4 regions of the Micromonospora sp. WMMD754 genome follow, and region 2 is predicted to be linked to each of the others. Evidence: riboswitches for the same ligand, from Rfam matches in the RefSeq annotation. Region 2 holds a riboswitch; each other region holds the start of a gene.

Region 1 (7,747 bases), 3.0 Mb from region 2:
GCATCCGGTTCACCCAGCTCACCCACGTCCAGCTGCACCACGGCGACAGCGACAAGGCGCCGAGCGCCAACCCGGTGTCGGCGATCTTCGACAAGATCTTCGTGGCCGGGCACGCGGCGATCGACCGGTACGCCCGGGCCGGGGTGGACATCCCCGCCGACAAGTTCGTCGTGGTCGGCCGCCCCCAGGTCGAGGCCATCGAGGTACGCCGGGAGCCGGTCCTCGCCTCCGCGCACCCGACCGTCCTCTACACCCCCACCTGGACCGGGCACCACGCCGACGCGAACTACTGCTCACTGCCGGTGGCCGAGACGCTGATCCGCCGGCTGCTCGACCGGGGGGCCACGGTGATCCTGCGCGCCCACCCGTACACCGACAAGAACCCCGCCTCGGCGCGGCAGCTCGCCCGGCTCACCGAGCTGCTCGCCGCCGACCGGTCGCGGACCGGCCGGGCCCACCTGTGGGGCGCGGCGGCCGCCCGGGAGCTGACGCTGACCGAGTGCGTCAACCGCGCCGACGCGCTGGTCTCGGACGTCTCCGGGGTCATCTCCGACTGGCTCTACTCCGGCAAGCCGTATGCGGTCACCGACACCGGCGCCGACGGGGCGCACTTCGTCGAGCGGTTCCCGTTGGCCGCCTCCGGCTATGTGCTGCGCCGCGACATGTCCAACGTGGACGACGTGCTGGGCGCGCTGCTCGACACCGACCCGAAGGCCGCGGAGCGGTGGGCGGCCCGCACCCGCTACCTCGGCGACTTCCCGGCCGACCGGTACGCCGAGGCGTTCCTCACCGCCGCCCGCCGCGAGCTGGAGCCCGAGTGGGCCGTGCCGGTCCCCCGCGCCGCCGTCTGAGGGGTCTTCCCGCTCAGGTGATCGCCGGCGACGGCCGCCCGTGATTCAGCGCGCGCGGCGGTAGTGCAGGGCGACCACGCCGTTGCGCAGCGGCTCCGCCGAGACCAGCTCGAGCCGGCGCGTGCCGGGCAGCCCGCCCTGGTGCAGCGTCGGACCGTGGCCGGCGATCCTGGGGTGGACGAGCATCTGATACTCGTCGATCAGGTCCAGCCGGTCGAGTTCGGTCGCGAGCCTGCCGCTTCCGAGGAGGACCCCGGCCGGGGTCGCGTCCTTGAGCCTCTGCACCCCGTCGCGCAGATCACCGGCGACGTGGTGGCTGTTGGTCCACGGGAAGCCCCGGCGCGTCGACGACACCACGTACTTGGGTTTGGCCTCCAGCTTGACCGCCCAGTCGCGCTCGGCGGGCGGCGCCTGCTCGTCGCGGGCCACGGCCGGCCAGTAGCTCTCCATCATCTCGTAGGTGACGCGCCCCCACAGCATTGCCCCGGCCTCGTCCATGAGACGGGTGAAGAAGGCGTGCGTCTCGTCGTCGGCGATCCCCTCCTGGTGGTCGACGCAACCGTCCAGGGTGAGGTTGAGGCTGAAGATGAGCGCTCCCATGGCCGGCGAGTCTAGCCACGACGGCGGCGGCCCAGGCGGACGTCGCCGGTTCGACACCCACGACGCCCTGGTTCACAGGTAGGCGTCCAGCAGGGCGAGCACCGCCGCCGGATCCTCCACATGCGCGTTGTGGCCCAGCCCGGGCAGCGTCGCCACCGGCACACCGAACTCCTTGAGCTGCGCGTCGCTCACCATCGGGTCCAGCTCGCCGCGGGCCAGCAGCACCGGCACGTCGGTGGCGGCCAGCAACGCGGGCAGCCGCGGCTCCCCCACCGCGAACGCGGCCGGGTCCATCGCCAGCCGCCAGCGGCCGTCCTCCCGGCGCAGCCCCGCGTCGACCACCGGATGGTCGGGGGCGAACAGTCCGGCGAGCCCGGAGACGCGCAGGTAGCGGCGGGCCGCCTCGTCCCGGCTGGCGAACCAGGTCACCGGCCGCGCGGCCAACTCGGCCGGCGACCAGACCACCTTGATGCCGAGGCCGACCACCGCGTCGACGGGCAGGCCCCGCTGCCGGGCGGCCAGCGCCAGCGCCACCACGCCCCCGAGCGAGTGCCCGAGCAGCACCAGCCGGTCCCGCGGACCGAATCGCTCGGTGACCGGCCCGAGCCCTTCCACCAGGCGCTGCGCCAGGCCCGCGAAGGAGTAGCCGGACAGCGGTGGCGACCAGCCGTGGCCGGCCAGGTCGGGGGCGAGCCAGCGGCCGGGCCAGCGCCGCTCCAGCAGCGGCGCCCAGGGCAGCCACACCTCGCCGGTGGCGCCCATGCCGTGCAGGAGCACCAGGTGACGGGTCCCCGTCGTATCGCCCATACGGCGCAGTCTGCCACCGGACGGACACGACGCGCGAGAGCCGACGCCCTCCGCAACCGTGGCACCCGCCGCCGGCGCGTCCGTCACCACGGGACGCCTTCCGGAGATTCGTCGACGATCGCGCCCTCGCCGAGGGCCCGTATCCTTCACGGTCTGTTTGCCGCAACGGGTAGTCGTCGGCGGGCGTGCGGGGGACGGCACACCGCCTGGGCACCTTTCTCACCGCCGGGAGACGGCCACGGGCGCGGGCCGTGCTTCGTGGGCGTTGCCCGGCCTCGGACGGAACGGACTCTGGTACGGCGTGACACACCGATGGCGTTCCACTCGCGGCGTCGGCTCACGGTGGGTGGAACGGGGTGGGTGTCTACCGGACCGGGATGCACCCATGACGTTCCACCGACGGGGCTGGCGGGCGCTGGGTGGGACGCCATGGGTGTCTCCATGGCCGGGATACACCCACGGCGTTCCACCGACGGGGCTGGCGGGCGCTGGGTGGAACGTCATGGGTGTCTCCGCGGCCGGGATGCAGCCATGACGTTCCACCGACGGGGCTGGCGGCCGCTGGGTGGAACGTCACGGGTGTCTGCGGGTGTCCGGATGCACCCGTGGGCTTTCACCCGGGCGCCTGGGATGCGGTGGGGTGTCCGGTTCGGTGGTGGTGGGCGGCACCCTGGACGCGGAATCGGCGGTGGGTCGGCGGCGTTGTAGACGGGTGAACGACCGAGCAGGCAGCGAACCCCTGAGCCGCCGCCCCGCCCCCCGGGGAATGGCGGCAGGCCGCCGGTCGTCACACATCATCCCGGCGCCGCGACGAGGCCCCCGCCCCGCGAGCCAACCGGACATCCCCGGCCCCCGTGAGCTGACCCCCAGGCTCCACGAGCGTGCCGGGTCCCCCCCAAGACTTCTTGAGCGCCTGACGGTGCCCACACCCCCCCGGGTGTGTTGACCCCCGAATGGAGCCCCCGTCATGAACACGATCCTGCGCAAGAGCATCCTGGGTGTTGCTGGTCTGGCCTTCACCGGTGGTGTGTTCGCCGGTCCGGTCGCCGCCCACGCCGACACCGCCCATGCCGCCGCCGGCAAGCCCGTCGCGGTCGCGTCCGTGCAGGGTGAGCAGTCGACCATCACGCTGAACGACGAGCAGCTGGCCAACGCCAAGGCGATCATCGCCGCGACGAAGAAGGCCGGCCTGCCCGAGCGGGCCGCGGTCATCTCGATCGCCACCGCCCTGCAGGAGTCGAAGCTGGAGAACCTCGGGCACCTCGGCGACAAGAATGACCACGACTCGCTGGGCCTGTTCCAGCAGCGCCCGTCCTCGGGTTGGGGCACGCCGGAGCAGATCACCGACCCCGAGTACTCGACCCTGGCCTTCCTCAAGGGCCTGAAGCAGGTCGACGGCTGGGACACCATGCCCCTGACCGACGCCGCCCAGACCGTCCAGGTCTCCGCCTACCCGGACGCGTACGCGCAGTGGGAGAAGCAGGCCACCGACATCGTGGCCGAGCACTGGACCAAGTAAGACCGAAGGCCGGCACCCCGAACCCGGGGTGCCGGCCTTCGCGTGTAGCGAGAGGCGTCAGGCGGAGTAGCCGCGCGTCGCCATCCAGTTCGCCAGGTCGATGGTGGTGACCCAGTACGAGGGCAGCGACGGGTCGGCCGAGTCGGCGATCCGGACGGTCCGGCCGTCGTTCTTGTAGCCGACCACCGCGATGTAGTGGCCGCCCGGGAACGAGTGCCAGCCGCCGTTGGTGTCGGTGGCGTCGCCGGCGACGTTGGCGACGACCGCGCGGCCGTTGCTGACCGCCGTGACCACGTCGGCCTGAAGCCGGTCCATCTGGGCCGGGGTGGCCGCGCCCGGGATCATGCGGGTCCGGTACGGGTTGCCCTTGACCTGCTGGTTGAGCACACGGGTGGTGTCCTCGGCCGAGTTGGTGCCCATCTCGGTGGTGCCGAGGGCGACGGCGAGCGTGTCCTGGCTCCGCTCGATGCCGGTGGCGCTGAGCGCGTTGCGCACCGCGGCCGGGCCGCAGTAGTAGTAGGTGGTCTGCGCCTGGTAGTCGTAGTCGAGCACCTTGCTCGCCGGCGGCTTCGGCTTGGGCTTCGGCTTGGTGTCCGGGTCAGTGGTGGCCTTGGCCGCCGGCTTCGCCGAGGGCGAGGCGGTGGGTGCGGCGCTGGGCGACGCGCTCGGCGACGGGACGGCGATGCGGGCCTCGCCGCGGCTGGCGGCCTCGCCGAGGCGGGAGCCGAGTTCGGCGACCGCGACGGTGTTCTCCGACCGGGACGGGGTGTCGTCGGTGGCGGCGAGGGCGACACCGGTGCCGCCGGCCAACACGAGGGCGGCGGCCGAACCGGCGATGATCTGGTACGGGCGCTCGGTGGCGAGACGCCGCAGCTGACGCTTCAGGTGGTGCTTCACGGGTTCCTCCAGGGCGTGAGCGGCACACGCCGGCCCCACGCGCGGAGGACCTCACGCGCGTTCGACGGGGCGGGACGGCCGCGGGACGGAGCGCCCGGACAGCCGGGCGCACACGGGGGATCGGGTGGGCGTCGCCGTCAGGCGAGCGCCGGCACCACCGGGCCGTGGAGGTGGGGGGACGATCGGGGGGTGGTTCGCACGAGGAATGGAACTCCTTCCGTGGCCGCCGACCGGGTTAGCTGACGGATTCGGGCGGGAAGTACGCCCTACCGCGGGCCGTGGCTCGCGGATTCACCCCGGTGTTGCTGTGGGTCCCCGGTTCGTATGCACGATTAGGCGGGTCGGTGCGGCGTCGCCGTCTGCGATCGGAAACCGCACCGGACGCGCCGACACTACCGGTGGGTACGCCTCAAGCCAAGCGCTCCCACCTGCGTAAACGTCGTCCGCGACTACGGATATCGGAACAGCCGGTTACTGACTTCACTCAATGGGGACAAGGGTTCGAGCCGGCATCGGAAGGCGAAAAGCGGGCATTCGACCGGCCGACGCCCCGCAATTGTCGGGTCGGCTGACCGGTTGTGCGCCGAGCGCCCGTTTCCGGGCCGCACGTGAGCGGGCTCACCGCATTCGGGTAACGATTCGGCGGAGACCGCCACTCAGCCGACCCGGGCCGGCCGCCAGCGAGCGCCGCGCACGACGGTGGGCACCCGGACGCGGGTGGCCGACGCAGCGCGGGGGGCGGGCGACGGCCGCACCGCAGCGGCCGCCGCGTAGGTCTCGGCGGCCAGCGTCCGCGCCGCGTCGGCGGCCAGTTCCGCGTCCCGCCAGGCCTGTCGCTCCCGCTCGGCGGCCGCCTCCCAGGCCGCCCGTCGGCCGTCACGGATCGTCCGGGCCAGCACGATCTCCTGCTCGGCCGGATGGCGACGCGGGTCCCACCCGTTGCGGTGGGCCAGCACGTCCGCGAGCTGCCGGGCGGTCAGGTCACCCCGCCAGTGCGCCGCCATGGCGGCGTGGTGCAGCCAGCGCTCCCGCGCCGCGTACTCGGACGGGGTGTGTGGCGTGCGCGGCGCGGGCAGCGCGGCGGCGCCGGCCAGGCGGCGGGCGGCCGCCTCCGCCTCGTCGAAAGCCACCCAGGCCCGCTCCGCCTCGTCCTGGACGGCCAGCCACCGCTCGCGTCGTCGGCGGGCGGTCTGGGCGGCTCCGGTGGCGGCCACCGCCACCTCGTCGGCGTAGCGGGCGAGGTCCGCCCGGTGCAGCGCCTCCGCGTCGACCGGATCGGGTTCGAGGTCCGCCGCGCCGTCGCGGTCGGGACGGGCGACGAGCACGGCGAGCAGGCCGAGGGCGAGCACGAGCAGGGCCGACCAGATCGCGGCGGCCTCGGGGACGGCGGTGAGGAAGTGGTGGAGAACGGTCTGCGACATGGTCGGCACCTCACGGAGAAGACGTGGCGGGAAGGTCGCACGCCGGTCGGGGCGGGGCGCGGCCGCAGAACGGGCGCCGCCGGGCCGCCGAGGCGGGTGCGGGGTGAGGTTCGGTGGGTGCGGGGACGGGCCGGGGACGGCCCGTCTGGTCAGCGGGCGGGCGGGGCCCGGGGGCCGACCGGCGCCGGGTGCCGACCGGACGGAACCGGCTCCCGGTGGCCGGGCCGCGCGACCGCGTGCCGGGGCGCGGGCTCCGGGACGCCGGTGGAGGGGGCCGGCCGCTCGGCGACGTCGACACGTTCCGGCCGCGAGGCGACCGGCGTGCCCGTCGGGGTACGCGACGTCAGACCGACGGCCGGGCCGGCCGGCGCCGGGGCGGCCGTGGCGACACCGGCGGGCAGCGTCGTGGCGCCGAGCGAGCAGGCGACGACCACGGCCAGGCTGGCCAGCATGCGTGCCGCCCAGCGCGCCACCCACCACACGGGACAGGTGAGCGCGATCGGAAGCACGGGTACAAATTACCGCCGATCCCACCGCCGCGCACTCTCGGTCGGCGTGTCGTGACACCACCGACCAGGGTGGACGCGCTCAGTCGGGGCGGCGCCGCCCGGCGTACTCGATCGGGGTGGGGGTGCCGCCGTCGGCGGGCGACCTCGGCGCCGGCACGGACCGCGCCGGCGCGGCGGCGGCCGACGTGGGGCGGGGCCGGCGCGGGCCGAGACGCCGCATCATCGGCACCTCCACCCAGCGGTGCAGGGCGGCGGCGAGCGCCAGGTTGAGCAGCAGGAAGCCGAGCACCGCGAGCGGGCCCCGCCACCCGGGCAGTCCGGTGCCCCAGTCGCCGGTGAGCCGCAGCACGGTCACCATGACCAGCACGTGGACCAGGTAGAAGGCGAAGGAGACCTCGCCCAGCCAGACCATCGGACGGGATCGCCAGGGGGTCCACCGGCCCCGCACGTCGGCCTGCGCCGCCGCGGTGATCACCAGCAGGTACGCCACCGCGAGCAGCGCCGCCCAGAACTCGGCCCGGACCCAGAACGCGGCGACCACCCAGGTGCCGACGAAGAGCAGGCTGGCCACGGTCAGGTCGGGGCCCCGCCAGCGGTTGCGGCGCATCAGCTCGGCGGCGGCCGCGCCCATCCAGAACTCGAAGGACCGGGTGACCGGGAAGATCTGGGTGAACCACCACCGCTGCTCCTCGGGCACCAGCTGCTGCCCGGGCCACAGGGCGAGGATGAGCAGCGGCGCGGCGACCAGCACGACCCGGAGCGCCCCGGTACGGGCCCGACGCAGCCACGGCACCGCGAGCGGCAGGCACAGGTAGAAGGCCAACTCGCAGGAGAGCGACCAGCTCACGTTGTTGACGCTGTAGAAGTAGCCGCCGAACGGGATCCACGCCTGGACCAGGAAGAGGTTGCCGAGGGCGGCCAGCCGCGGCACCGGGTCGGCGAACCAGGCCGCCACGGCCAGCGCCGCCAGGAAGGTGACCACGTGGTTCGGGTAGATCTTGGCGACCCGGCGCCACAGGAACGTCCGCCCCGGCTCGCCGTCGCGGTACGACCACACCAGCACGAATCCACTGAGGATGAAGAAGAACTCGACCCCGGACAGGCCCAGGCTGAACGCCTTGTCGACCACCGCCTTGAGATCCG
Region 2 (7,747 bases):
GACGCGGTGCTCGCCGCGCTCTACGCGCAGGCCCGCACGCTGCGGGTGGGCCGGTTGCCGGAGCAGCCCGCGTTCGAGGACGAGATCATCGAGCGGCCGGAGTTCCGGGAGTTCCTCAAGGCCTGGTGGCCCCGGTTGCACCCGCGCCACGTGCTGGGGTGGCTCGCCCGCCCGGACCGGCTGCGCCGCTACGCCGGCGGGATCCTCTCCTCGGCCGAGATCCGGTCGCTCACCGAGGCGTACCGGTCGCTGGACGCCGACGGGCCGACCGTCGCCGACGTCGCGCTGCTGGACGAGCTGGACGCGTTGCTCGGCACTCCGGTGCGGCGGGCGAAGCCGAAGCGGGACCCCTACCAGCTGGCCGGCGGCGTCCGCGAGCTGAGCACGCACGCCGACCGGCAGCGCGCCGCCCGGGCGGCGGCCCGGGAGCGTCCGGTGGACTACCGCGACTACGCCCACGTGGTGGTGGACGAGTCGCAGGACGTCTCGCCGATGCAGTGGCGGATGATCGGGCGCCGGGGCCGGCTGGCGTCCTGGACGGTGGTCGGCGACCCGGCGCAGACCGCCTGGACCGGCGACCCGCAGGAGCTGGACCGGGCCCGCGACCAGGCGCTGGGCCGGCGTAAGCGGCACCGCTACGAGCTGACCACCAACTACCGCAACTCGGCGGAGATCTTCGCGGTGGCGGCGGCGGAGATCCGCCGGCTGTATCCGGACCTGACGCTGCCCGACGCGGTGCGTTCCACCGGCGTGCCGCCGGTCGAGCGTACGGTGCCCGCCGCCGAGCTGCCGGCGAGCACCGTCGAGGCGGCCCGGGTCCTGCTGGGCGAGGTGGAGGGCACCGTCGGCGTGATCACGCCGGTGCCGCGCCGGGACGAGGTGGCCGGCTGGCTGGACGGCCTCGGCGCCGGCCGGCTCCAGGTCGTGACCAGCCTGCAGGCCAAGGGCATGGAGTACGACGGCGTGGTGCTGGTCGCGCCGAGCGAGATCCGGGCCGACCCCGGCTCGGGGGTGCGCACGCTCTACGTCGCGTTGTCCCGGGCCACCCAGCGCCTCACCACGCTCGACCCGACCGGGTGATCCACCCTCACTTGCACACATAGCGATGTGAACATACATTGGGCCTGGCCGGGGTGCGGGAGGGAAGGGTGTGTGCGTGGGCGCAGGTCATGACCACAGCGGTGCGGTGACCAACGCGGCGCACCGCCACCGGGGCCGGCTCTGGGCGGCGTTCGCGCTGCTCACCGCCCTCATGCTGGTCGAGGCGGTGGCCGCCTTCGCGACCGGTTCGCTCGCGCTGCTCTCCGACGCCGGGCACATGTTCACCGACGTGCTCGGCATCGGCATGGCACTGGCCGCGATCACCGCCACCCGGCGCGCCACCACCGATCCGCAGCGCACGTTCGGCCTCTACCGGCTGGAGGTCCTCGCGGCGCTGGCGAACGCGGTGCTGCTCGGCGCGGTCGCGGTCTACGTCCTGGTCGAGGCGGTACGCCGGTTCGGTGACCCGCCGGAGGTGCTGGCCGGCCCGATGCTCGTGGTGGCGGTGCTCGGCCTGCTCGCCAACGTCGGCGCCTTCGCGCTGCTGCGCTCCGGGGCGCAGGAGAGCATCAACCTGCGCGGCGCGTACCTGGAGGTGCTCGGCGACCTGCTCGGCTCGCTCGGGGTGATCGGCGCCGCGCTGGTCATCGCGGTCACCGACTGGTGGTGGGCCGACCCGTTGGTGGCCGTGGCGATCGGTCTGTTCATCCTGCCCCGCACCTGGCGGCTCGGCCGGGCGGCGGTGCGGATCCTGGTGCAGGCCGCGCCGGAACACCTCCAGGTGACCGCGGTGCACGACCGGCTGGCCGCCGTGCCGGGCGTGGCGGAGGTGCACGACCTGCACGTCTGGACGCTGACCTCGGGCATGGAGGTGGCCTCGGCGCACCTGACCACCGATCCCGGCGCCGAGGTCGCCACCGTGCTGGCCGCCGCCCGGGCCGCCCTGCACGAGGACTTCTCGATCGATCACGCCACGTTGCAGATCGAACCCGGAGCGTCGGCCGGAGCGTGCGGCCCGACCGAGTGGTAATTAGGGCAAACTTAAATCTCGGCCGCTATTGTGGCGTAATGCCGGCTTTGCCGGGATCACCGCTCCGGGCGACGGAGCCGGCCCCGGGCAACGCCGGTAGGCTCGGTCGCGGCCACACCGCGGGCGCCATCCCGGCGCCGGTGGAGCGGCCGTCGCCTAATCGCCCGCAGGGCGAGCCGGGGAACCACGTACGTGGGGTGCATCCGCGTCAGCGGTAGGGATCTTCCGTCCCGAACCCGTCAGCTAACCCGGTCGGCGGTTGACGGAAGGACATGTGAATGCCCCCAGTGGCACCTGTACGACGGACGGCCGCCCGGATGGCGGCCCTGCTCGTCGCGATGCTGACCCTCGGCGTCGTGACCGTGCCGGCCTCCCCCGCCGCGGCGACGTGGTCGGCCTCCCCGACCGGCCTGCGCGCCGCCCCCGGCGGTGACGACGAGGGCGGCACGCCCGAACTGCGCGCCCAACTCGACGCGGCCAGCAAGGGCTGGCTGGAGGCCAAGGCCGCGCTGAGCCGGTCGGTGGCCCGGCAGAAGCAGCTCACCGAGCGACTCGACGCGGTCGGCGCCGAACTGGCCGTACGCGACGCCAAGGTCGGCGAGATCGCCGAGGTGGCGTACCGCACCGGCCGGATGGGCACCGCCGCGGCCCTGCTCGGCAGCAGCAGCCCGGAGGGCTTCATGGACCGGGCGGCGGCGCTGGAGCAGGTCGCCGCGCACGAGGACCGGACGCTGCGCGACCTGATCACCACCCGGGACGAGGCGACCCGGACCCGCGCCGCGCTCGACGGCGAGATCCGGGAGCAGCGCAAGCAGGTCACGGTGATGGCCAAGCGCAAGCAGCAGGCCGAGCGGGCGCTGGAGGTGGCGAACGACCGGCCGTCCGCCGGCAGCGGCGGCGTCCGGGGCACCTCGACGGCGAACGCGACGCCGGCCAAGCGCAACTCCGACGGCTCCTGGCCGGCGGAGTCGTGCAGCGTCAACGACCCGACGCCGGCCGACGGCTGCATCACCCCGCGCACCCTGCACGCGCTCAACCAGGCCAAGGCCGCCGGCTTCACCCGGTACGTCTCCTGCCACCGGCCCAGCGGCTCCGGCGAGCACCCGAAGGGACGCGCCTGCGACTTCGCCGCCCAGAAGAACGGCTTCGGCGGGGTGGCCAGCGGCGGCGACAGGACGTACGGCAACAACCTGGCCGCGTACTTCGTGCGCAACGCCGACCCGCTCGCCGTGCTCTACGTGATCTGGTTCAAGCAGATCTGGCTGCCCAGCAGCGGCTGGAAGTCCTACAGCGGCGGCAACGGCGACCCGTCCAGCGACCACACCAACCACGTGCACCTGTCGGTCTACTGAGCACTACGCTCCCCGACGTACCCCGGGCGTCGTCGCGCGGCCCACGACGTGGGCCGCGCGACGGCCGACGATCGGTGGCATGAGACGACTCTCCCCCGGCGGACGCAAGGCGCTGCTCACCGCGCACCTGGTCACCTCGCTCGGCTGGCTCGGCGTCGACCTGGGGCTGCTCGCGCTGGGCGTGGCCGGGCTGCGCGGCGCCGACCCGGAGGTCGTCTACCCCGCCGCGGCCTTGCTGGTCACCTGGCTGTTCGCGCCGCTGAGCGTCGCGGTCTGGCTGATCGGGGTGGCCAGCGCGCTGCTCACCCCGTGGGGGCTGCTGCGGTGGCGGTGGGTGCTGGTGAAGTTCGCGCTCACCACCGTGATGCTCGGGCTGGTGCTGCTCCTGCTGACGCCCCGGGTCCGGCACCTCGGCGCGCTGGCCGGCGCAGCCGACGCGCACCTGCGGACCGACCTGGTGGTGCCGCCCGCCGTCTCCACCACGCTGCTGCTCGTCGCCACCGTGCTGTCCACCTGGAAGCCGTGGGGGCGGCTGCGCCCGCCCGCCCGCCGGCCGGCCCCGGCGGGGCGGGCCGGCTGAGTCAGGCCGGCCGGCCCTCCAGGGTCGCGCCCAGACGGGCCGCGAGGCCCAGGTGGGCGGCACGGGCCTGGCGGAACGCGTAGCCGAACAGCGGGGCCGGCGCGGTGAGGGTGATCTCCACGTCGATCCGCACCACGCCGTCGGGCTCGTCGCGCAGCCGGGTGTGGTTGCGAACCGTCGTCGCCGGCTGCTGCCGGGCCACGGTGACCACCTCGTCCTCGGTGGCGACCAGCACGTCCGCCTGGTAGGTCACCGGGAAGTGCAGCGGGCCCAGCTCCAGCCGGTCGGTGATCGCATAGCTGGCCAGCGCTCCGGGCCGCGACGGCACCTGCCGGACCCGCACGATCAGCGGATGCAGCTCGCCCTGCCGGCTCAGGTCGCCGAGCAGGGCCACCGCGTCCGCCCGGGTGCACCGGGCCTGCACGGTGTAGCTGAAGCTGTCGCTGCTCTGCAACCGATCCCCCTCGCCGTCGTGGGTCGCGACGATCGTCCCGTACCGGAGCCGGGCTGGCAACGGGTCGAAGGTCCCCAGGCCGGAGGGGGGTCGAGGGCGGCGCTCAGGCGCCGGGCAGCACCTCGGGGGCGTCGTCGGCGAACCAGGGCTCGGGCGCGCCGAAGAGGCCGAGCAGGCCGGTCACCCAGAGCTGCCGGTGCACGAACCGGCTCGGCTCGGTGACCACGAGCTTGACGCCGCTGACCTCGCACGTCTGGAAGCCGGCGACCATGGCGCTGATGCCGACGGAGTCGATGAACGTCACGAGCCGCATGTTGAGCTCGATCCGGGCGGGACGGGCCTTCGCGAGCACCTCGGCGATCGCTTCCCGCACCTCGTACGCGGTGTCGACGTCGATCTCCCCACGGGGCGCGATCTGGACGACACCACCCGGACGCACCGACTTCACGATCGACAGGCTCACGCGAGCACCTCCACTCGCCCGTACGGGCGCCTCATCAGTACGCGGGCCGCGACCGAGAGTATTCCTCCGACGGCCCCCGTCGCCACCCCCCGGGATGAGCAATTCGCGGAGTGGGCACACCTGGGCGAACCCAATCCGGACCTCCGGGTTCCAATTTCCCCTTCGACGCGGACCACGACCGGCCGAACGACCGGGCCGGACCGGCCGATCCGCCGACCCAGGGTAGCGGGCCCGCGCACCTCGCGCGGACACCCGGTCCCCGACACGTTCTCCACGGTTCGTCCGGTTCGCCCCGACGGCGGCCCGGGCCGCGGTCGGGACGGGTTTGGCGCGCACGCCGACGGGGCACAGCCCACGGGGAGTGAACCGTGACGCGCCGGATGAACACCGGAGTCCGAAGTGGCCGCCGGGCTTCGGCACCCGAGGAGGTAGAACGATGTTCGGATCCAGCCTGATGGACCGCCGCAGCAAGCCCGAGCGGGTCGCGGACCAGGCGTGGCAGCACCTGCTCTCCGCCGTCGGCTCCGCCGGTGACAGCGTGCGGGACGCCACCCGGGCGGCCCGTCGCAACTCCTCCGGCCTGGCCGACGACGCCACCGACCTGGTCGGCACCGCCGCCGACGAGGCGCGCCGGCGGGCCAGCCTCGCCTTCGACGCGCTCGCCGGCCGCCGGCCCGCGCTGCCCTGGACGCTGCTGATCGCCGCGGCCCTGGCCGGCGCCGCCGTCGGCTGGGCCGCCGGCACCGCCGCCCGCGCCGCCGGCAGCCGGGACCGGGTCGCCGACGAGATCGAGTTCGTCGACGTCGACCGGCCCAACTCCCCCGCCGGCCTGGACGGCTGACCGGGGCCGTACGAGCCGGCCGGTGGCCGCCCCCCGACCCCCGGGGGCGGCCACCGGCGTCTCCACCACCCGGCGGGGCGTTCCTCGCCCGGATCGGGTGAGGGCGGGTCACCCGGTCCGCGCCCAGGATCGGTGGTGCGGGAGTACGTGCCCGCGTCGCCGACCGACGGGGAGGAAAGCCGGATGGCCACCGAGACGACCACGCGTACGGACCGGGACATCCAGTCCGCCGTGCTCGACGAGCTGACCTGGGAACCCCGGGTGGGCCCCGACGAGATCGGGGTGACCGTCACCGACGGCGTGGTGACGTTGACCGGGCGGGTCGACAGTTACGCCAAGAAGTGGGCCGCCGAGCGGGCCGCGCACCGGGTGGCCCGGGTCCGCGCGGTCGCCAACGACCTCGCCGTCCGGATCGACACCGCCGCCGGCCGGGAGGATCCGCAGATCGCCGTCGCCGCCGCCCGCGCCCTGGAGTGGGACGCCTTCGTGCCGGTCGAGGCGCTGCACGTCACGGTGGCCGACGGCTGGGTCACCCTGCACGGCGAGGTCGAGTGGGAGTACCAGCGACGCGCCGCCGAACGGTCCGTCGCCCGGCTCACCGGCGTACGCGGGCTGAGCAACGGGATCACCGTCCGGCCGGCGGTCCGCGCGGACGGGCGGGACCTGGCCGAGCAGATCGTGGACGCGCTGGCCCGCAACGGCGCGACCGAGGCCGAGCAGGTCGGCGTCCGGGTCCACGGCGACACCGTCCTGCTGGAGGGCCAGGTCCACTCCGGGCCCGAACGCGACGAGATCGAGCGGGTGGTCTGGAACGCCCCCGGCATCCGGGAGGTGCACAACCACCTGTCCGTCCGGCGGTGAGCCGGCGAACCACCCGGCCCGGGTGAGCCCGGCTCACCCGGGCACGGGCCAGGGTGGGAGGCATGAGTGATCCGAACGGGCTGATCACACCCGGGCAGGTAGCGCCCGGGTTCACCCTGCCGGCGTCGCCGGACGGGCGGGAGGTGGGCCCCGGACAGTTCCCTGGCCGTCCGGTGGTGCTGGCCTTCTATCCCGCCGACTGGACCCCGGTCTGCGGCGACCAGATGGCCCTCTACCAGGCCGCCCTGCCCGAGCTGGAGCGGTACGACGCGGTGCTGCTCGGCATCTCGGTGGACAGCGTCGACTCGCACCGGGCGTTCGCGGAGAGCCGGGGCATCCGCTTCCCGCTGCTGGCCGACTTCGAGCCCAAGGGCGAGGTGTCCCGCCGCTACGGCGCGTACGCGCCGCGCGGGCAGTCGGACCGGGCGCTCGTGGTGATCGACCCCGACGGCCGGGTGGCCTGGAGCCACCTCTCCCCGCCCGAGGTCAACCCGGGCGTGGACGGCATCCTCGACGCCCTGGAGCAGCTGGGCACGGATCGGCGGGTGAGCACCCGATGACGACGCCGTTGCAGGTCACCACCGCCCGACTGCGGATCCCGGTGTCCGAGCGCGACCACGTCCGTGGGCCGGCCGACGCGCCGGTCACCATCGTCGAGTACGGCGACTTCCAGTGCCGGTTCTGCGGCGCCGCGTACCCGAACCTGGCCGAGGTGCTGCGCCAGCGGGCCGACGTGGTGCGGTTGGCGTACCGCCACTTCCCGATCACCAACGTCCACCCGTACGCGGAGAGCGCGGCGGAGGCCGCCGAGGCGGCCGGCGAGCGGGGCCGGTTCTGGGAGATGCACGACTGGCTCTTCGAGCACCAGGACCAGCTCGACCCGGTGCACCTGTCGCTCGGCGTCGAGCAGCTCGGACTGCCGCCCGAGGAGGTCGGCGCGGAGGTGGGTCGGCAGGCCCACGCGGACCGGGTCCGGCAGGACTTCGTGGGCGGCATCCGCAGCGGGGTGAACGGCACCCCGACGCTGTTCGTCAACGACGTCCGACACGACGGCGGCTACGAGCTGGCCGAGCTGCTGGCCGTGGTGGACGCCGCCGCGAACGCCTGACCGGTCAGATCAACCGC
Region 3 (7,747 bases), 1.7 Mb from region 2:
TCCCCTACACCCCACAGACACTACTGCTGTTGTTTCTTACGCCGATCGGCACGCTTGTGCTGCTCATGTACCTTGCGGGGCCGGCTGCCTTCGTGGCGGTGACCCGCACGCATGTCGTCGTGGGCAATCCGCTCGTCAGATACGGCGTTCCGCGGTCACTGGTTGAGGGAGTCCGCATCGATGGGTTCAGCATCGAGCTGCAGGTCTCCGGACACTCGCCCATTCCGATTGCCGCCCTGACCCCGGGCGTAGGCGGCTACAACCGGGTGCGTCCGGGCGGGTACCAAACGCGCTTGAACAAGATCGCGGCGCTCTTGGACCACACGCCGGCGACACTTGCAGCCGGCACGATGGTGCGCCGGTACCGGTATGCACACCTCGTCCTCTTGACGGTGGATGTGCTGGCTCTGGTCGGGATGGTGCTCCACATCAGCACCGACCCCCTCACGTAGGAGCGAAGCGGCGGGCACGGGAGGGCACATCCGGAAACATCAGCCCTGGACAGGCTGCTGAGGCGGCGCTGTACCGGTGGCTGCCTCGGCAGGGGCATCACCCCGTACCTGGGCGGGGTGGAGCTGAGCCGCTTGGATACGCCGATGATCCGCGAGTGGCGGGCGAGGCTGCTCGGCAACGGCGTCTCGGAGACGACGGCCGCGAGGGCGTACTGACTGCTGCGGGCCGTGCTGATGACGGCGGTGGCCAGTGGCCCGTGGCGGCCGGACGGGCGCTGATGGCCGGTGGAACGTCGAAGACCCTGGCCGGGAGGCGAGTCCTGGCCAGGGCCTTCGTGCTGGAGCGGGTGACGGGAATCGAACCCGCACTGTCAGCTTGGGAAGCTGATGTTCTGCCATTGAACTACACCCGCAGGCGGCACCACTGTACCTGAGGTCACCACGCCCGTGCACCCAGGCACCCCGCCCCGCCGCCGCGCCGGAGTGGATCAAGGATGTTGCGTGCCGGCAACATATGGGCGTTCTCAAATCCGTCGATGGGATGTAACGTCTGCTCCACGTTTCCGACCCGGCGTGACACACCCCCTGCCACGCCGTCAGAAAGAGGTGGGCCCATGGGACCCCGTCCCAACCTGCTGACCCGGCGTACCGCCGGTGTCGCGACGTCGACCCTCGCGCTGCTGCTCAGCACCGCCGCCGTCGGCGTCGTCCCCGCTGCCTCGGCCTTCTCGGCCGCCCCGGCCGGCGTCTGCGCCGAGCCGGCCGACACCCACGGCCACGCCGACGCCCGCGTCGCCAAGGGCGGCCACCCCCGGCTCGACCCGAACCACCTGACCGCCCAGCAGGTCCGCGAGCGCGAGGCCGACCTCGCCGCCGCGCAGCGCGAGCGGGCCAACTTCCGGACCGGCCCCACCGTCACCCCGCTGGCCTCCGTGACCATCCCGGTCGTGGTGCACGTGATCCAGGAGAACAGCACCCGGGCCGGCGGCAACATCCCGGACTCGCTGATCAACCAGCAGATCACCGTGCTCAACCAGTCGTACGCGGGCTCGACCGGCGGCGCGGCCACCGCGTTCGCGTTCCAGCTCACGAAGATCAACCGGGTGACGAACCCGTCGTGGTACCCGATCGTGCAGGGCTCCTCGGCCGAGCGCTCGATGAAGACCTCGCTGCGCACGGGCGGCAAGAACACGCTCAACATCTACCTCGGCGAGCTGAGCGACGGCCTGCTCGGCTGGGCGACCTTCCCGAAGCGGAAGCTGGACAGCATGGACGGCGTGGTCGTGCTCAGCGAGTCGCTGCCCGGCGGCACGGCGACCAACTACAACCAGGGCGACACCGGTACGCACGAGGTCGGCCACTGGCTGAACCTCTACCACACCTTCCAGGGCGGCTGCTCCGGCTCGGGTGACAGCGTCTCGGACACCCCGGCCGAGGCGTCGCCGGCCTACCAGTGCCCGACGGGCCGGGACACCTGCTCCACCGCCGGCAAGGACCCGATCACCAACTTCATGGACTACACCTACGACTCCTGCATGTACCAGTTCACCGCCGGCCAGGCGAGCCGCATGCTCACCGCGTGGAACGCCTACCGCGCTGCCTGACCTCACCCGCACCACACGACAGGTGCCGGTCCCGTTCTCGGACGGGGCCGGCACCTGTCGTTTCGGCAGGCGGCTCAGGCAGCCGGGCGGCGGGTGTCGAAGCCGTGCCGGCCGCGCCGGCCGTCCGCGGCGAGCGGGTCACGGCATGCCGGCGTGGCGCCCCGCGGGTCGAGCCAGACCCGCATCTGCGGCCGGCCGGCACCCGGCTGGGCCACCGGGTCGCGTCGGGTCAGCATCGCCACGTCGACGGTGAACTCGAACAGCCGCCAGTCACCCTGCGGCGCCGCCCGGGCGACCCGGGCCAGTCGGGCCACCGTGGCCGGATCGGTCACCGGACGGGCCCGGCCCGCCACGTAGGCCTCGTCGTCGCTCTCCTCCGGCGGGAAGGAGTGCAGCGCGTAGCGGCCGTCCCGCTCGAGGTCGCGGCGCTTCGGGGAGTCGATGACGAAGCACCAGAGCCCGTCGGCGGTGATCACCGGGGAGACCGGGTGCACCCGGGGGCCGCCGTCGGCGCGGACCGTGGCGAGGTAGCCGAAGCCCGGCCCGTACTGCTGCATCAGAAGGCGGATCTCGTCGGCGAGGCGGGGCTCGTCGGCGGCGAATTCGGACCAGGAAGCCATGCGGACATTCTATCGAACACGTGTACGAAGAAGTAGTGCGACACGCAGGTCACCCGTACCGGTCGCTATGGTGTTCCGATGCTGCTCTCCGACCGCGACCTGGTCTCCGAGATCAAGTCGGGCACGCTCGCGCTGGAGCCCTTCGAGCCCACGCTGGTGCAGCCGTCCAGCATCGACGTACGCCTGGACCGGTTGTTCCGGGTCTTCAACAACCATCTCTACACCCACATCGACCCGTCGGTGCAGCAGGACGACCTGACGTCGATGGTGGAGGTGCCGGAGGGCCAGCCCTTCGTGCTGCACCCGGGCGAGTTCGTGCTCGCCTCCACGCTGGAGGTCATCTCGCTGGGTGACCAGCTCGCCGGGCGGCTGGAGGGCAAGTCCAGTCTGGGCCGACTCGGCCTGCTGACCCACTCCACCGCCGGCTTCATCGACCCGGGCTTCTCCGGCCACGTCACGCTGGAGCTGTCCAACGTGGCGAACCTGCCGATCACGCTCTGGCCGGGGATGAAGATCGGTCAGCTCTGCATCTTCCGGCTCTCCTCGCCGGCCGAGCACCCGTACGGCTCGGCCGTCTACGGATCGCGTTACCAGGGCCAGCGCGGCCCGACGCCGAGCCGGTCCTGGCAGAGCTGGCGCACCTGGCCGACCCGCTGACGCCGAGCGCCGCTTGTTAAGAGGGGCCCCCTCCTATGCAGAATGCGTTAAGAGGGGGCCCTTCCTTACACCTCAGGCGGGGCGGCCGTAGCTGTTGATGTCGCCGTCGTCGACGCGCTTCATGGTGATCGGCTTGCCGGACTGGGACGCGTGCACCACCCAGCCGTCGCCCACGTACATCCCCACGTGGTGCAGGTCGCCGTAGTAGAAGACCAGGTCACCGGCGCGCAGCTCGGACCGGCTGACCCGCTTCGTCACGTCGTGCTGCTGCCGGGCGTTGTGCGGCAGCGAGACCCCGGCCTTGGCCCAGGCGGCCATGGTCAGGCCGGAGCAGTCGAAGTGGTCCGGGCCGGCGGCCCCCCAGACGTAGATCTTGCCGATCTGGGCGCAGGCGAACTTGACCGCGACCCCGGCCGCGCCGCCGGGGTAGCCGGACGGGCAGGGCGCCGGGCGCAGCGGGCCGCCGCCGCCGTTGCCGTAGACCTTCAGACGTAGCTTCTGCAGTCGGGCGATCTCGCCGTCGATCTGCTTCTTCTTCGTCGCGAGCTGCGCCTCGGTGCGGCTCAGGTCGGCGACCATCTGGTCCAGCGGCCGCTTCTTGGCGGCCAGCTCGTCGCGCAGTTCGGCGACGGCACGCACCTGCTCCTGCTGGTGGTGCGCGAAGCGGTCGAGCAGCTCCAGGCCGCTGACCAGGTCGCCCGGCGAGCGGCTGCCCAGCAGGGCGTTGACGGTGGAGAGGTTGTCGCCCTTGTACGCGTCGGCGGCGAGCCCGCCGACCTGGCCGAGCGCCGCGTCCACCCGGGCCTGCAGCGGGGCGATCTGCCGGCCGAGCGCGTCGGCCTGCTTGCGCCGCACCGCGAGCTGCTCGCGTACGGCGTTGACCTGTTCGATGACCGGTTCGAGCTTGTTCCAGTCGCGGTCGATCTGGGCCTCGATCTCGGCGACCGAGGGTTCGGCGTGGGCCGCCGTGGCGCCGCCGGTCAGGACGACGGCGGTGCCGACCAGGGCGGCGAGGGCGGTGGTGAAGCGGGACCAGCGGGAACGCGGCGCGACGACGTGCCGGTCGACCGACCGGCTCGACGACGGCCGCGGGGCATGGAGTGCCACCGGGCGTCCGTACTCCTTCTTCCTGACCGCCTACCGGGTTAGCTGACGGATTCGGACGGGAAGGGAGCCGCCCTACCGCAGCTCCGCTGCGGATTCACCCCAGGTACCTGGTTCCCCGGCTCGCCCGTGGGCGACTCGGCGGTGTCGGACCGTCACCGACCGGGTTGGACGGTGAGACTGGCGGCCGACGATTCACCAGAGTAGGAGCCGTCGTTATCGATCCGCAACTCGGGACGCCGTGACACTCCGTACCGACACCTGGGTGAAGTTTTCTTTCATTAAGGATTACCTGCTGGAAAGGTATTGACCCTCGCGGGTCTGCGGAGTGAGGGTGGGGACGCAGTGACCCCCATCCCTGTCCAGGAGGTTCGATGCACCTCTCCACCCCGCCGTCGGGCGGACGGATACTGCTGGCCGCCGCCGTGGCGACCGCCACCGCGCTGGCCGTCACCGGCCCGGTGACCGCCGCGCCGGAGACGGCCGGACCCGCCACCGACCGGCAGCAGCAGTACGCCGCCGCGGCCACCGAGTACGGCGTGCCGCAGAACGTGCTGCTCGGCGTCTCCTATCTGGAGTCCCGCTGGGACACCCACCCGGGCCAGCCCAGCACCAGCGGCGGCTACGGCCCGATGCACCTGACCGACGCGGCGCACGTCCTCGCCACCCCGGGCAGCGCCCACGTCGACGAGGACGAGGACCCGCGCGGCGACGACTCCCGCCCGCTCACCCTCGACCCGGCCACCGCCGCCGCGCCGGCACGGGAGACCCCGCTGCCCCGCGCCTCGCTGCAGACGATCGACACCGCCGCGACGCTCACCGGGCTCGACGCGCAGACGCTGCGCACCGACCCGGCGGCGAACATCCGCGGTGGCGCGGCGCTGCTCGCGTCCTACCAGAAGGCACTGGGCGGGCCGGTCGGCGCCGGCACCGACGCGGCGGCCTGGTACGGCGCGGTGGCCCGCTACTCCGGCGCGGACACCGCCGACGCGGCGGCGGCCTTCGCCGACGAGGTCTACGACCAGCTCGGCCAGGGCGCGACCCGGACCACCGACGACGGGCAGCGGGTCACGCTGGCCGCCACCACCGCCCGGCCGGACCGGTCCCGGCTGGCCCGGCTCGGCCTGCGCCACGCGCAGCGGCCGGACGGCCTGGAGTGCCCGGTCCGGTTGGCCTGTGAGTGGATCCCCGCGCCGTACGAGCAGCTCAGCGCCGACCCGGGCGACTACGGCAACCACGACCTGGGCAACCGGCCGAAGCAGCAGAAGATCGAATACATCGTCATCCACGACACCGAGGGCTACTTCGGCCCCAGCGTCGACCTGGTCAAGCGGGCCGACTACCTGGGCTGGCACTACACGCTGCGCTCGGTGGACGGCTACGTCGCCCAGCACATCAAGGCCAAGGACGTCGGCTGGCACGCCGGCAACTGGTACGTCAACGCCAAGTCCATCGGCCTGGAGCACGAGGGCTTCGCCGGTCAGGGCACCTGGTACACCGAGGCGATGTACCGGGCCTCGGCCAAGCTGGTCCGCCACCTCGCGCTGAAGTTCGGCATCCCGCTCAACCGGCAGCACATCATCGGGCACGACAACGTGCCGGGCACCACCGCCGGCACGGTGAAGGGCATGCACTGGGACCCGGGCCCCTACTGGGACTGGTCGCACTACTTCGACCTGATGAAGGCGCCGTTCCGGAGCACCGGCACGGCCCGCACCGGGCTGGTCACCATCGACCCGGACTTCGCCACCAACCGGCCGGCGTTCGTCGGCTGCAACCAGCAGCCGCCGGGCGTCCCGACGCCCACCCCGCCGGCCGAGACCTGCCCGTCGCGCGGCTCCTCCGCGGTGGTCCTGCGGACCGCGCCGAGCGCGGACGCCCCGCTGGTCAACGACCTCGGGCTGCGCCCGGACGGCACGCCGGACACGATGTACATCTCCGACCACGGCGCCCGCGCCTCCGCCGGCCAGACGTACGCGGTGGCCGGGCGGCAGGGCGACTGGACGGCGATCTGGTACCTCGGCCAGAAGGCGTGGTTCCTCAACCCGGCGTCGGCGCCGACCGCGAAGTGGGCCACCGGCTTCGTGGTGACCCCGCGGCCCGGCAGGGCCACGATCCCGGTGTACGGCCGCGCCTACCCGGAGCAGGCCGCCTACCCGGACACCATCCCCTACCAGACCATCTCGCCGTTGCAGTACACGCTCGCGGCGGGCCAGCGGTACGCGGTCGGCGGGGTGCTGCCCGGCGAGTACTACCGCGCGGTCTCGTTCGACGGCTCGGCGCCGGGTGACCGGACCGTGGTGCGCGGCGAGAACCGCTACGTGCAGGTCCAGTTCGGTCACCGGATCATGTACGTGAACCTCGACGACGTGCTGGTCCTGCCGTCGCCGATCGGCGCGCCACGGTAACGGCCCACCGACACGAGAAGGCCCCCGGTCCAGCTGGACCGGGGGCCTTTCCGTGGCGCGGACGGGTCAGCTGACCCGGACGAAGCCGGCGAGCGGTTGGGTGCTGATGCTCGACACCTGGACCGGTTTGCCGGTCCGGGGCGCGTGGACCATCACCCCGTTGCCGAGATAGAGCCCGACGTGGTGCAGGTCGCTGCCGAAGAAGACCAGGTCACCGGGTCTGGCCTCGGACCGGGAGACCCGACGGCCCTCGTTCCACTGGGCGCCGGTGAAGTGGGTCAGCGAGATGCCCGCCGCCTTGTAGGCGTACTGGGTCAGGCCGGAGCAGTCGAACGAGTTCGGGCCGGTGGCGCCCCACACGTACGGGTCGCCCACCTGGGCGCACGCCGTCTTGATCGCGGTACGCGCGGCGCTGCTCACCACGCCGTCGATGGCCGGGCAGCCCGCCGGACGGATCGAGGTCACCGGCAGCATCGCGGTCAGCCGCTTGATTTCCGCGTCGATCTGCTTCTTCTGCGTGGCCAGCTGGGCTTCCTGCTTCAGCTCGGTCTCGATCAGCTGGTCGAGCTTGCGCTTCTCCCGGTTGAACTTGTCGCGGGCCGCAAGCACACCGGCGATCTGCCTGCGCTGGTCGTCGGCGATCCGGTCGAGCATGACGAGCTGCTCGGCCAGCGTGCCCGGCTTGGTGCTCACCAGCAGCGCGCCCATCTCCTGCGACGGGCCCCGCATGTAGTAGCGGGCGGCGATGTCGCCGACCTTGTTCATGGCCAGCGTCGAGGCCAGCTCCAGCGGCACCATCTTGTTCCGCAGGTCGTCGGACTTCTTCTTGTTGACCTTGAGCAGGGAGCGGACCTTGTTGTACTGCTCGATCGTGGGCTCGAGCTTCTCCCACTGCTTGTCGA
Region 4 (7,747 bases), 1.6 Mb from region 2:
AACCGCACCATCGTCCCGTACGACGAGATGAACGACTCGGCCAAGCAGGCCATCGTGGCGGCCGAGGACCGCACGTTCTGGACCAACCAGGGCATCGACGTCAAGGGCGTGCTCCGGGCGGCCTGGGCCAACGTCACCGGCGGGCAGCGGCAGGGCGCCTCCACCCTCACCCAGCAGTACGCGCGGGTCGCCGCGGACCTGCGGGGGGTGACCTACTCGCGGAAGCTGCGCGAGGCCGTGATCGCCTGGAAGCTCGACGACACGTACAGCAAGGAGGAGATCCTCGGTTTCTACCTGAACACGGTGCCGTTCGGCCGGGGCGCGTACGGGATCGAGGCGGCCGCGCAGACGTTCTTCGGCAAGACCGTGCGCCGGGACGCGCCGGCGGCGCAGCAGCTCACCCAGGCCGAGGCGATGGTGTTGTGCGCGATGGTGAAGCAGCCGGAGGCGGACCCGACCGATCCGCAGGGCACGCCGGGCTACGACCCGGCCCGCAACGCGACCGCGAAGCAGAACTCGATCGACCGGTGGAACTACATCCGGGACGGCATGGTGAAGCTCGGCTATCTCACGCCGCGGCAGGCGGCGGATCTCGCGTACCCGGACACGGTGCGCCCGGTCGACCCGGACGCCGGCCGGTCCGACCTGGACCGACCGACCGGGCTGGTGGTCAACCACGTGCTGGCCGAGCTGCGGCGGACGGAGCCGTTCCGGGGCAAGCCGGACGAGGTGATCCGTGACGGTGGCTACCGGATCGTCACCACCGTCGACAAGCGGGTGCAGGACGCGGCGGAGGCGTCGGCGGACATCCGCCGGGACAGCGCGCCGGAGGCGGTGCGGGGGCAGCCGAAGAACTGGCAGGCGGCGCTGGTGGCGGTGGAGCCGGGCACCGGACGGGTGCTCGGCTACTACGGCGGTGACCGGGGCTCCGGCGCCGACTACGCGGGCTGGTACTACGACGAGAAGGGCCAGGCGCGCGGGTTCGGGCAGCACCCGCCGGGCTCCTCGTTCAAGGTCTACGACCTGGCCGCCGCCGTGCGGGACGGCATCTCGGTGAAGCAGCGGTTCGACTCGCCGGACACCAAGGAGTTCCCCGCCTCGGGTCGCACCCGGGGCAGCGCGGCCGGGCCGATCCGCAACGCCGAGCACGCGCCCTGCCAACCGGACTGCGCGCTCTGGGAGGCCACCGTCGCCTCGCTGAACGTCACCTACTTCGAGCTGACCGAGAAGCTGGGCACCGCCCGGGTGATCGACATGGCCCGGCGGGCCGGCGTCGAGTCGATGTGGGAGACCGTGCGCGGCAACCCGCAGCCGCAGCGCGTCGACCTGCGCGGCGACCCGGCCGACCAGGTGGCGAAGCGGTTCTCCACCGAGGTCGGCATCGGCCAGTACGGCATCACGGTGCAGGACCACGCCAACGGGATGGCCACCTTCGCCGCCGGCGGCAAGCGGGCCGACGCACACTTCGTCCGCTCGGTGACCAAGGGCGACGAGGAGGTGTGGACGGAGCAGGTGCGCCAGACCGACCTCGGCCTGGACCGGGAGGCGATCGACCAGCTCGACTGGACGTTGCGTCGGGTCCGGGCGGCCCGACTGGACAACGGGTGGGACTCCGCCGGCAAGACCGGCACCTGGCAGGCGGGGCAGAGCACCACGCAGAACGTGCACACCTGGATGGTCGGCTGGACCGGCGCGTTGGCCTCGGCCGTCTGGCTGGGCACCACCGACGGCAAGCCGTTGCGGACCCGGGGCGGCAGCTACGAGGTGTACGGCTCGACCGGGGCCGCGCCGATCTGGCGGCAGTTCATGTCCCGGGCCACCGAGGCGATGAAGCTCGACCCGGACCGGTACCGGTTCCGGGAGCCGAGCTTCCCGGGGGATGCTCCGGAGCCCTCCCCGTCGACGCCGGCCCCGACCACCTCCGCGCCGAGCCCGTCGGCGTCGGCGTCGGCGACGCCCCGCCCGACGCCGTCGAGTCCGAGCCCGCGCCCGACCGGCCGGCCGACCGCGCGTCCGACGTCGTCGCCGTCGCCGTCGCCGACCGGATCGCCGACGCGCAGCCGGGGACCGCGCTGACCCCGGGGACGATCGAACCTATGTGCGCCATCCGCATACCACGGCAAAAGACGCATGACGCCTCCGCATCCATCCACTGCGGACGATATTCGGCCTGATCAGGGGCTATTGAAGATCATGGCTTCCTGAATTCCGGCCTACCGCCGGGTGTCCGGCGGAAGTCGGTTGCCCCGGTCACCCATTGATCCCGGCTCCGGCGGCGTGTGATCGTGCACCCACGAGTCGTCGACCCCCGGCGACCCGGACGGTCGATCTGTCGACCCGGAGCCACGCCGGCAGCTCCGGTGACCGACCGTCACCCCGCCTCGCATCACCGCGCCGCCCGTCCCCACCGGGCTCCGTGCTGCGCGCCTCAGAACAGGAGCGAACCCTCGTGAAGCTCTCACCTCGCCTCGCCGCGCTCTCCGGCGCGGTCGCGGCCGGCGTGATCGCCGCCGGCACCGCCGCAGCCGTGCAGGCCGCCCCACCGGGCCCCGCCGCCCCCAACCCGGCGCAGGCCCGCGCGGCCGCCGCCGACTCGGCCCGCGCGCTGGTCGCGAACCGCCCCGCCTACCTCCAGGCCGGTTCCGACGACGCGTTCGTCCAGAAGCCGGTCATCTCCTCCGAGGGCACCCAGTACGTGCCCTACGAGCGCACCTACAAGGGCCTGCCGGTGGTCGGCGGCGACTTCGTGCTGGCCACCGACGCCGCCGGCAACCTGAAGTACGCCTCCGTCGCCCAGCAGCGGCCCATCGGCGCCCTCGCCACCACCCCCACGCTGACCCCGGCCGCGGGCGCGAAGAAGGCGCGCGCCCAGCTCCGGACCGTCAGCTCGGTCGAGGGCACCACACTCGTCGTCTACACGCTCGGCGCCAGCCCGACGCTGGCCTGGGAGACCACCGTGCGCGGCACGGACGCCGAGGGCCCGAGCCGCCTGACCGTCGACGTCGACGCCCGCACCGGGGCGGTGCTGCGCACGCAGGAGCACATCGTGCACGGCACCGGCACCGGCGCCTGGAACGGCCCGAGTCCGCTCTCGCTCAACACCACCAAGTCGGGCACCACGTACTCCATGAAGGACCCGACCGTCACGAACCTGAGCTGCCAGGACGCGGCGAACAACACCACGTTCAGCGGCTCCGACGACGCCTGGGGCAACGGCACCGCCACCAACAAGGAGACCGGCTGCGTCGACGCGCTGTTCGCCGCGCAGACCGAGCACAAGATGCTCAGCCAGTGGCTGGGCCGCAACGGCGCCGACGGCAACGGCGGCTACTGGCCGATCCGGGTGGGCCTGAACGACCAGAACGCCTACTACGACGGCACCCAGGTGCAGATCGGCAAGAACACCGCCGGGCAGTGGATCGGCTCGCTCGACGTGGTGGCGCACGAGATCGGCCACGGCATCGACGACCACACCCCGGGCGGCATCTCCGGCGGCGGCACCCAGGAGTTCGTGGCGGACACGTTCGGCGCGGCCACCGAGTGGTTCGCCAACGAGCCGTCCAGCTACGACGCGCCGGACTTCCTGGTCGGCGAGAAGATCAACCTGGTCGGCTCCGGCCCGATCCGCAACATGTACAACCCGTCCGCGCTCGGCGACCCGAACTGCTACTCCAGCAGCGTCCCGGGCGGCGAGGTGCACGCCTCCGCCGGCCCCGGCAACCACTGGTTCTACCTGCTGGCCAACGGCAGCAGCCCGACCAACGGGCAGCCGTCCAGCTCGACCTGCAACGGCAGCAGCGTGACCGGCCTGGGGATCCAGAAGGCCATCAAGATCATGTACAACGCGATGCTGCTGAAGACCTCGTCCTCGTCGTACCTGAAGTACCGCACCTGGACGCTGCAGGCCGCGAAGAACCTCTACCCGGGCAGCTGCGCCGAGTTCGACGCGGTCAAGGCGGCCTGGAACGCGGTCAGCGTGCCGGCCCAGTCCGGTGACCCGACGTGCGCCGGCGGCACCCCGACGCCGACGCCGACCACCACGACCACCCCGCCGTCGGGCGGCTGCTCCGGCAACAAGCTGGCCAACCCCGGCTTCGAGTCGGGCACCGTGAACTGGACCGCCTCGTCCGGCGTCATCACCACGGACAGCGGCCAGGCCGCGCACGGCGGCTCGTACAAGGCGTGGCTCGACGGCTACGGCTCGTCGCACACCGACACCCTGAGCCAGTCGGTGACCGTTCCGGCCGGCTGCCGCGCGACGCTGAGCTTCTGGCTGCACATCGACAGCGCGGAGTCGACCACGACCACCGCGTACGACAAGCTCACCGTCAAGGCCGGCAGCACCACGCTGGCGACCTACTCCAACCTGAACAAGGCCACCGGCTACGTGCAGCGGTCCTTCGACGTCTCGTCGCTGGCCGGCACCACGGCGACCATCTCGTTCAGCGGCGTGGAGGACAGCTCCCTGCAGACGTCCTTCGTCGTCGACGACACCGCGGTCACCCTGAGCTGACCGTAGGGCGAGCGGCCGGTCGTCGTCCTCCGGGCGGCCGGCCGCTTCGTCGCGTCGGCAGGCCGGTCAGGCCGGGCGGCCGGCCCGGGACGCGGCGCCCCGGTCACGTGGGATCCGCGCGGCCACCTCGTGCATCGCGCGGCTGAACAGCTCCGCCTGGTCGGGCAGGCCGCCGAGGCGGGCCGCCAGGGCGTCGGCGTCGGCCCGGGCCGAGTCGCTGACCCGGGCGTCCAGCTCGGCCAGCGCGGCGTTGACGGCGGCGACGACGTGTCCGCAGAGGACCTCCAGCGGCTCGCCGGCCAGGTCCGGGTCGACGGCGACCGAGTCCAGTCGGCCACCCTGGACGGCGACCGCCCGGACGCGGCCGTCGGCCGCGGCGCCCTCGGCCCGGAGCAACTCGCCCGGCTCGCCGTCGGGGTGCACGCCGGCCCGGGACCGCATCGCCGCGAGCGCCTGCTGCGTCCGGCTCAGGAGCTCGTCGAGGCTCGCGGCGGCCGAGAACGGGTCGATGGTCATATCCGCGCTTTCTTCACGTCTTAGCCGAGCATCGTGACCATAGCAACCGGCACCGACGGAGCACGGTCACCGGCCGGCCCCGCCCGCAAGCGAGCAGGTCGGGCGCCGCGCGTCCGGCGTGTCGCGCGACCGCGAACGCCCGGCCGGAGCCCCGGCCGGGCGTTCGGCGGCTCAGCGCAGGCGCAGTCGCTGACCCGGGAAGATCAGGCCCGGATCGTCGCCGACGACAGCGCGGTTGCGCTCGTGCAGCGCCCGCCAACCCCCGGCGACGTGCGCCGCGACGGCGATGCCGGAGAGCGTGTCGCCGGAGCGCACCCGGTAGGTGCCGGCGCCGCCCCGCCCGGCCGGTCGGCCCACAGTGGACCTCGTCGTGGTGGGCCGGTCGGTGGCCTTCCTCGGCGCGGCACGGTCGGCCGCCTTCTTCGGGGACGAGCCCGATCCGCCCTTGCGGCCACAGACCGGCCAGGCGCCGATGCCCTGCCCGTCCAGGACCCGCTCGGCGACGGCGATCTGCTCCGACCGGCTGGCCAGGTCCGCCCGGGCGGCGTACTTCTTCCCGCCGTGGCCGTTCCAGGTGCCGCGCGAGAACTGGAGCCCGCCGTAGTAGCCGTTGCCGGTGTTGATGTGCCAGTTGCCGCCGGACTCGCACCGCGCGACGGCGTCCCAGTTGACACCGGAGGCGCTCGCCGGGACGGCCGGAGCGAACAGGACCGCGGCGCCGGCCAGGACCACACCGACGGCGGTACGACGGGCTGCGTATGCAGTTGCCATGGGGATTCCTCCACGCCGACGAGGTGAGCTGTCGGGTTCGGGCCGAGGAGCCCGGCCGCCGCTGGCGGCTTCACCCCGAGGTGACGTGCACCGAGGAACGTTGGGTCCCCCGCTCCCGCCGAGGTTCGGTTACCGCCGGGCCGGCGGCGGGATTAGGCGTTACCGGCCCGTGGTGTCCACGACTGCGGACGCCACCGACGCTAAGGACGAATCCGGACGATCGCCCACTTCTTGGGATGTTCGTCACCCAGGCGGGCGACCGGGCACGCGGCACGCGGCGACGTGGTAGCGGGACGTCCGGGCCGGATCCGGACGCCCCGCCCGGACGCCCCGGCCCCGGGCTACCGTGGGCGGGACCGGCAAGATCGCACGAGGAGCGGCACGGATGACCGAGCACGGACACGAGCTGGCCTTCGGCGGCTTCCTCACCCCCACCGCCGGACGGCCGGACCAGGTGGTGGCCCTCGCCTCGCTCTGCGAGCAGGTCGGGCTGGACCTGGTCACCTTCCAGGACCACCCCTACCAGCCGGGTTTCCTGGACACGTGGACGCTGATGTCGTACGTGGCCGCCGCCACCGACCGGATCGGACTGGCCGGCAACGTGCTCAACCTGCCGCTGCGCCAACCGGTGGTGCTCGCCCGCAGCGTGGCCAGCCTGGACCTGCTCACCGGCGGCCGGGTCGAGCTGGGGCTGGGCGCGGGCGCGTTCTGGGACGCGATCGAGGCGGCCGGCGGCCGGCGGCTCTCCCCCGGCGCGGCGGTCGACGCGCTCGACGAGGCGATCCAGGTCATCCGGGAGGTCTGGGGCACCGACCGACGCGGGATGATCCGCGTCGCCGGGGAGCACTACCGGGTGGTCGGCGCGAAGCGCGGACCGGCGCCGGCCCATCCGGTGGGCATCTGGGTGGGCGCGTACAAGCCGCGCATGCTGCGCCTGGTCGGTCGCGCCGCGGACGGCTGGCTGCCGTCGCTGGCCTACCTGCCGAAGGGGCCCGACGAGCTGCCCGCGCTCAACGCGCTGGTCGACGAGGGCGCGCGGGCCGCCGGGCGGGACCCCGGCGAGATCCGCCGGATGCTCAACGTGACCGGCAGTTTCACCCGCGCGTCCACGGGGTTCCTGGCCGGGCCGCCGCGGCGGTGGGTGGAGGACCTGGCCGGGCTCACCCTGGAGCACGGCATCACCACCTTCGTCCTGGGCAGTGACGAGCCGCGCGCCATCCAGCTCTTCGCCCAGGAGGTGGCGCCGGCGGTCCGGGAGCTGGTCGCGGCCGAGCGCACCACGCCGGGCAGCGGCGCCCGCGCCGTGGCGCGGGAGCAGGCCGCCGGCGGCGTCCCGACCACCCTCGCGGTCACCCCCACGCCCGACCCGGGGGTACGCCTGAGCGCCCGCCGCCTCTGGGACGAGTCGACCCGTCCGACCGCCCCGCCGGCGCCGGCCGGGCACGTCTACCCGGCCCACGCGCAGGCCGCGGGGCAACATCTGGTGGACGTGCACGACCACCTGCGCCGGGAGCTGGCCCAGGTGCGGGACCTGCTGGAACAGGTCACCCGGGGCGCGGTCTCGCCGGGCGGGGCGCGGGCCGCGCTGAACGAGATGACCCTGCGGCAGAACAACTGGACGCTGGGCGCGTACTGCGCGGCGTACTGCACCGTGGTGACCCAGCACCACGGCCTGGAGGACGCCTCGGTCTTCCCGCACCTGCGCCGCGCCGACGCCGGGCTGGCGGCGGTGCTGGACCGGCTGGAGGAGGAGCACGTGGTGATCCACGGCGTGGTGGAGGGTGTCGACCGGGCGCTGGTGGAGCTGATCGGCCGGCCGGGTGACTTCACCGGGCTCCAGGAGGCGGTGGACCTGCTCACCGACACGCTGCTGTCCCATCTGTCGTACGAGGAGCACCAGATCGTCGAGCCGCTGGCCCGGCACGGCTTCTACCCCGGTCAGCTGTG

The links. A riboswitch is a leader RNA that binds a small molecule or an ion and turns the genes downstream of it on or off. The one in region 2 is predicted to bind cyclic di-AMP.
Region 1: it holds a riboswitch for cyclic di-AMP, as region 2 does, so the genes downstream of both, ACN27B_RS19990 (C39 family peptidase) here and ACN27B_RS01930 (coiled-coil domain-containing protein) in region 2, are expected to answer to the same signal.
Region 3: it holds a riboswitch for cyclic di-AMP, as region 2 does, so the genes downstream of both, ACN27B_RS10145 (NlpC/P60 family protein) here and ACN27B_RS01930 (coiled-coil domain-containing protein) in region 2, are expected to answer to the same signal.
Region 4: it holds a riboswitch for cyclic di-AMP, as region 2 does, so the genes downstream of both, ACN27B_RS26070 (transglycosylase family protein) here and ACN27B_RS01930 (coiled-coil domain-containing protein) in region 2, are expected to answer to the same signal.

The regions. Positions count from the first base shown of each region.
Region 1 covers NZ_CP186058.1:4,116,899-4,124,645, reverse strand. The annotation lists gene ACN27B_RS20010 (CDP-glycerol glycerophosphotransferase family protein) at 1-851, shown strand, start outside; gene ACN27B_RS20005 (dihydrofolate reductase family protein) at 897-1,451, opposite strand; gene ACN27B_RS20000 (alpha/beta fold hydrolase) at 1,524-2,258, opposite strand; gene ACN27B_RS19995 (hypothetical protein) at 3,226-3,777, shown strand; gene ACN27B_RS19990 (C39 family peptidase) at 3,835-4,674, opposite strand; cyclic di-AMP (ydaO/yuaA leader) riboswitch at 4,884-5,023, opposite strand; gene ACN27B_RS19985 (hypothetical protein) at 5,331-6,095, opposite strand; gene ACN27B_RS19980 (hypothetical protein) at 6,245-6,604, opposite strand; gene ACN27B_RS19975 (acyltransferase family protein) at 6,684-7,747, opposite strand, start outside.
Region 2 covers NZ_CP186058.1:423,871-431,617, forward strand. The annotation lists gene ACN27B_RS01920 (HelD family protein) at 1-1,080, shown strand, start outside; gene ACN27B_RS01925 (cation diffusion facilitator family transporter) at 1,157-2,071, shown strand; cyclic di-AMP (ydaO/yuaA leader) riboswitch at 2,215-2,345, shown strand; gene ACN27B_RS01930 (coiled-coil domain-containing protein) at 2,350-3,423, shown strand; gene ACN27B_RS01935 (hypothetical protein) at 3,503-4,003, shown strand; gene ACN27B_RS01940 (SRPBCC family protein) at 4,005-4,517, opposite strand; gene ACN27B_RS01945 (STAS domain-containing protein) at 4,561-4,920, opposite strand; gene ACN27B_RS01950 (hypothetical protein) at 5,357-5,761, shown strand; gene ACN27B_RS01955 (BON domain-containing protein) at 5,945-6,622, shown strand; gene ACN27B_RS01960 (redoxin domain-containing protein) at 6,685-7,182, shown strand; gene ACN27B_RS01965 (DsbA family protein) at 7,179-7,730, shown strand; gene ACN27B_RS01970 (LuxR C-terminal-related transcriptional regulator) at 7,735-7,747, opposite strand, start outside.
Region 3 covers NZ_CP186058.1:2,103,402-2,111,148, reverse strand. The annotation lists gene ACN27B_RS10170 (hypothetical protein) at 1-452, shown strand, start outside; tRNA gene ACN27B_RS10165 (tRNA-Gly) at 792-865, opposite strand; gene ACN27B_RS10160 (zinc metalloprotease) at 1,067-2,056, shown strand; gene ACN27B_RS10155 (pyridoxamine 5'-phosphate oxidase family protein) at 2,131-2,676, opposite strand; gene dcd (dCTP deaminase) at 2,755-3,333, shown strand; gene ACN27B_RS10145 (NlpC/P60 family protein) at 3,406-4,440, opposite strand; cyclic di-AMP (ydaO/yuaA leader) riboswitch at 4,454-4,591, opposite strand; gene ACN27B_RS10140 (N-acetylmuramoyl-L-alanine amidase) at 4,812-6,845, shown strand; gene ACN27B_RS10135 (C40 family peptidase) at 6,912-7,747, opposite strand, start outside.
Region 4 covers NZ_CP186058.1:5,542,016-5,549,762, forward strand. The annotation lists gene ACN27B_RS26055 (transglycosylase domain-containing protein) at 1-2,076, shown strand, start outside; gene ACN27B_RS26060 (M4 family metallopeptidase) at 2,450-4,513, shown strand; gene ACN27B_RS26065 (YbaB/EbfC family nucleoid-associated protein) at 4,580-5,029, opposite strand; gene ACN27B_RS26070 (transglycosylase family protein) at 5,201-5,800, opposite strand; cyclic di-AMP (ydaO/yuaA leader) riboswitch at 5,805-5,931, opposite strand; gene ACN27B_RS26075 (LLM class flavin-dependent oxidoreductase) at 6,186-7,747, shown strand, end outside.